2 regions of the Hydrogenophaga sp. L310 genome follow, and region 1 is predicted to be linked to the other one. Evidence: predicted binding sites of a transcription regulator. Region 1 holds the regulator's gene; the other holds the start of a gene.
What was found. Region 1 encodes HrcA, which represses chaperone genes, less so after heat shock. Its sites were predicted from a motif close to TTAGCACTCNNNNNNNNNGAGTGCTAA; they were not measured.

Region 1 (2,199 bases):
GTCCTCAAGGCCCAGCGTTTCAAGCCCGCCAAGCCCTGACAGCCTGGCAGGTTTTTCAAGGCGCCGTGGGCGCCACCGGGTAGTCCACCGACAGGATCTCAATCTCCTGTGCACCGCCAGGGACCACCAGACGCACCACGTCGCCCACACGGGCCTTGAGCAGGGCCCGGGCCACCGGGGAAACCCAGCTGATCTGGCCTTGGGCGCTGTCGGCCTCATCGACACCCAGAATGGTGACGCTGGTTTCAGCGCCAGACCCGTCGGCATAGCAGACCGTGGCACCAAAAAACACCTGGTCACCCCCGTGGTGCATCGACGCGTCAACCACCTCGGCAATCTCCAGGCGCTGGGTCAGAAAGCGGATGCGGCGGTCGATCTCGCGCAAGCGCTTCTTGCCATAGAGGTAGTCGCCGTTTTCGGAGCGGTCGCCGTTGCTGGCCGCCCAGTGCACGATCTCCACGATCCTGGGGCGTTCGTCGTCGATCAGGGCGAAGAGTTCGTTGCGCAGGCGCTCGTAGCCGGCGCGCGTGATGTAGTTGATGCCTGAAGGTGCGGATGGTGGCGGTGCAACAGCACCATCTTCATCACCGTCGGCATCGGACTCGCGGGTGAAGGCCTTGCTCATGATTGCCGGGCTCCTGGACGATGGACGCGACAGAAACGAAAAAGCCTGCAGCTTTTGGCTGCAGGCTTTCCATTTGGTGCGGCTGGCAGGAATTGAACCCACGACCCCTTGGTTCGTAGCCAAGTACTCTATCCAGCTGAGCTACAGCCGCTAAGCTTTGAATTATAGCACGGGTTTTCTGGTAGGCCGTGTTGGACTTGAACCAACGACCAAAGGATTATGAGTCCTCTGCTCTAACCAACTGAGCTAACGGCCCGCAAGGCGACGATTGTAGGGGCAGCGACCGTGGCGCCAGCGGGCTTCAGCCCTGTTTGCCGTGGCTCAGGGCGTTGCTCACCAGCTTGGCCGTCACGTCGACGATCTGGATCATGCGGTCGTAGGGCATGCGCTGTGGTCCGATCACGCCCAGTGTGCCCACCACCTGGCCATCCACCTCGTAGGGTGCGGTGACCACCGACAGGGCTTCGAATGGCACCACCTGGCTCTCGCCACCGATGTAGATGCGCACCCCATCGGCCTGCGCCGATACGTCGAGCAGGCGGATGAGCTGGGTCTTCTGTTCGAACAGGTCGAACATCCGCCGCAGGTTGCCCATGTCGCTGGAAAATTCGCTCACCGAAAGCAGGTTCCGCTCACCGGATACCACCACCTCGTCCTGTTCACCCGTGGCGTCCTCGCCGATGTTCACTGCGGCCTGCATGAGCGAGGCGATCTCGCCCCGCAGCGCATCCACCTCGACTTTCAGGCGCGCGCGCACCTCCTCCATCGTCAGCCCCGAGTAGTGGGCATTGAGGAAGTTGGCCGCCTCCTGCAGCTGGGTCTGGGTGAAGTTCACCTGCGTGTGGATGATGCGGTTCTGCACATCGCCATCGGGCGACACCAGGATCACCAGCACACGGCGCTCGGACAGGCTCAGGAATTCGATGTGCCGGAACACCGAGGCGCGCCGCGGCGCCATCACGACGCCCACAAAGTGCGACAGGCTGGACAACATCTGGGCCGCGTTGCTGATGACGCGCTGGGGCTGCCCGGCTTCGATGCCGTGCGTCCCCATGTCGCTCACCGGTGAGAACCCTTCCCGCCGCACCGTGAGCATCGTGTCCACAAACAGCCGGTAGCCCCGCGCCGTGGGAATGCGGCCCGCCGAGGTGTGCGGACTCGCGATGAGACCCAGTTCTTCCAGGTCGCTCATGACGTTGCGGATGGTGGCCGGCGAAAGCTCCAGCCCCGCTGCCTTGGCCAGCGTTCGCGAACCCACGGGCTGCCCGTCGGCGATGTATCGCTCGACAAGAGCCTTGAGCAACAGTTTGGCGCGGTCATCCAGCATGGCAGCCATTCTAAGGAGGCGCAGCGCCCGAACACGGAACGGTGGGTTTTGTACACAACAACTGTATTCACTGGCACACGAATTGCTGAGCAGATCGAAAGGCCATTCGTGCCAGCGGTTCGTGCACCAAGGGCGTCCAGACGCCCACCCTTGGTGCAGCGAGTGGCCACGGATCCGTCGAGGCAGCGAAGTGCCCCCGTGACGCTCCGCTATCGCCGGCCGGATGGCTTTTGTCGTGTCCCCACCC
Region 2 (2,199 bases), 200 kb from region 1:
CACGAAGGGGTTGTCCAGCAGGGCGGATTGCTTCTCAGGATTGTTGATGAAGTAGGGCGACAGGTAGCCGCGGTCGAACTGCATGCCTTCGACGACGTCGAGTTCGTTTTGCAGCGACTTGCCGTCTTCCACGGTGATCACGCCTTCTTTGCCCACTTTGTCCATGGCATTGGCGATGATGTCGCCGATGCTGGAGTCAGAGTTGGCGGAAATGGAGCCAACCTGGGCGATTTCCTTGCTGGTCGTGGTGGCCTTGGAGGCCTTCTTCAGCTCTTCGATCAGGGCTTCAACGGCCTTGTCGATGCCGCGCTTCAGGTCCATCGGGTTCATGCCGGCGGCCACGTACTTCATGCCTTCGCGCACGATGGCTTGCGCCAGCACGGTGGCGGTGGTGGTGCCGTCGCCAGCGTTGTCAGACGTCTTGGAAGCAACTTCCTTGACCATCTGGGCGCCCATGTTCTGCAGCTTGTCCTTGAGTTCGATTTCCTTGGCCACGGACACACCGTCCTTGGTCACGGTGGGGGCGCCGAACGAGCGCTCGAGCACCACGTTGCGACCCTTGGGGCCGAGCGTGACCTTGACCGCGTTGGCCAGGATGTTCACGCCTTCGACCATGCGTGCGCGGGCTTCGCCGCCGAAAATGACGTCTTTTGCTGCCATGTTGATAGCTCCTAAATGATTTGAACAGTTGGGGACAGAGCGAGCAGACGCTTTGCGCGTTGCTCGGTCAGTCCCGCAAAATTACTTGGATTCGACGACTGCGAACAGGTCGTCTTCTTTCATCACCAGCAGTTCGTTGCCGTCGACCTTGACGGTCTGGCCGCTGTACTTGCCAAACAGAACGCGGTCACCGACCTTGACGTTCATGAGCGACAGTTCGCCCTTGTCGTTTTTCTTGCCGGGACCGACCGCCAGGATTTCGCCCTGGTCGGGTTTTTCTGCGGCTGCGTCGGGGATGACGATGCCGGAAGCGGTCTTGGTTTCGCTGTCAATACGCTTGACGATCACGCGATCGGCGAGAGGACGAAGGTTCATTGCATCTCCTGAGATTGGGATAGGGTTGGGTCAGACGATCAGGACCGACCGCAAGGGTCGGGCAAGGCCGTCGATCGACTTGGAGCAAGTGTTGGCACTCAACTCCAGCGAGTGCTAATGATAAGGGCGCTTCGGTGGTATTTCAAGAGGCACAAGGGTTTTATCCCCACCAAAGACGCCCAGGGCGAAGTGCCATAATTGGCACTTTACTGCCAATTGTGGCGGTTTCGCCGCAACTTCTGGAGGCGAAAACGCACGCTAGGTGTTGCAAGTCCTTGATTCTTTGTGACTTCGGGGACTGGCACGGTTCTTGGAACATGGACTGGCGCGCACACCGGCCTGGCGCTCAGAGGCCGGGCCCAAACACCGCGAGACCCACAAGAAAGCACCCCCATGTCCACGACCACCGCCAACCAGCCCCTGGGCCCCGTGCCCGGGGATGAGCCCGACGAAATCGAGGTTTCCCTTTACGAGTCGCATAAAAAGATTCACCCCAGGTCGGTATCGGGCTTCTTCACCCGCTGGCGCTGGGCCATGGTGTGGATCACACAGATCGTTTTCTACGGGTTGCCTTGGCTGAACTGGAACGGCCGCCAGGCCATCCTGTTTGACCTGCTGTCGCGCCGCTTCTACCTGGGTGGGCTGGTGCTCTACCCGCAGGACTTCATCTACCTCACCGGGTTGCTGGTGATGGCGGCGCTCGCGCTCTTCCTGTTCACGGCCGTGGCCGGGCGCCTGTGGTGCGGCTACGCCTGCCCGCAGACGGTCTACACAGAGATCTTCCTGTGGATCGAGAAGAAGATCGAGGGCGATCGCTCGGCCCGCATCCGCATGGACGAGGCGCCGATGTCCGGCACCAAGGCCGGACGCAAGGCCACCAAGCACGCCGCCTGGATACTGTTTGCGCTCTGGACCGGTTTCACCTTCGTCGGCTACTTCACTCCCATTCGCGATCAGGCTGCCGAAATGCTGTCCGGTTCGCTGGGTGCCTGGCAGACTTTCTGGATTTTCTTCTACGGCTTTGCGACTTACGGCAACGCCGGGTTCATGCGCGAGCAGGTCTGCAAATACATGTGTCCCTATGCACGCTTCCAGAGCGCCATGTTCGACAAGGACACGCTGATCGTCACCTACGACACCACCCGTGGTGAACCGCGTGGTTCG

Region 2: the regulator HrcA is predicted to act here: its motif matches at 1,127-1,153, upstream of AC0GNO_RS10050 (co-chaperone GroES).

Annotation. Positions count from the first base shown of each region.
Region 1 is NZ_JBVPZA010000004.1:80,348-82,546, forward strand. Features, by position in the region: gene AC0GNO_RS08970 (RelA/SpoT family protein) at 1-39, shown strand, start outside; gene greB (transcription elongation factor GreB) at 56-625, opposite strand; tRNA gene AC0GNO_RS08980 (tRNA-Arg) at 700-776, opposite strand; tRNA gene AC0GNO_RS08985 (tRNA-Ile) at 805-881, opposite strand; gene hrcA (heat-inducible transcriptional repressor HrcA) at 927-1,952, opposite strand.
Region 2 is NZ_JBVPZA010000004.1:279,098-281,296, reverse strand. Features, by position in the region: gene groL (chaperonin GroEL) at 1-660, opposite strand, end outside; gene AC0GNO_RS10050 (co-chaperone GroES) at 742-1,035, opposite strand; gene ccoG (cytochrome c oxidase accessory protein CcoG) at 1,429-2,199, shown strand, end outside.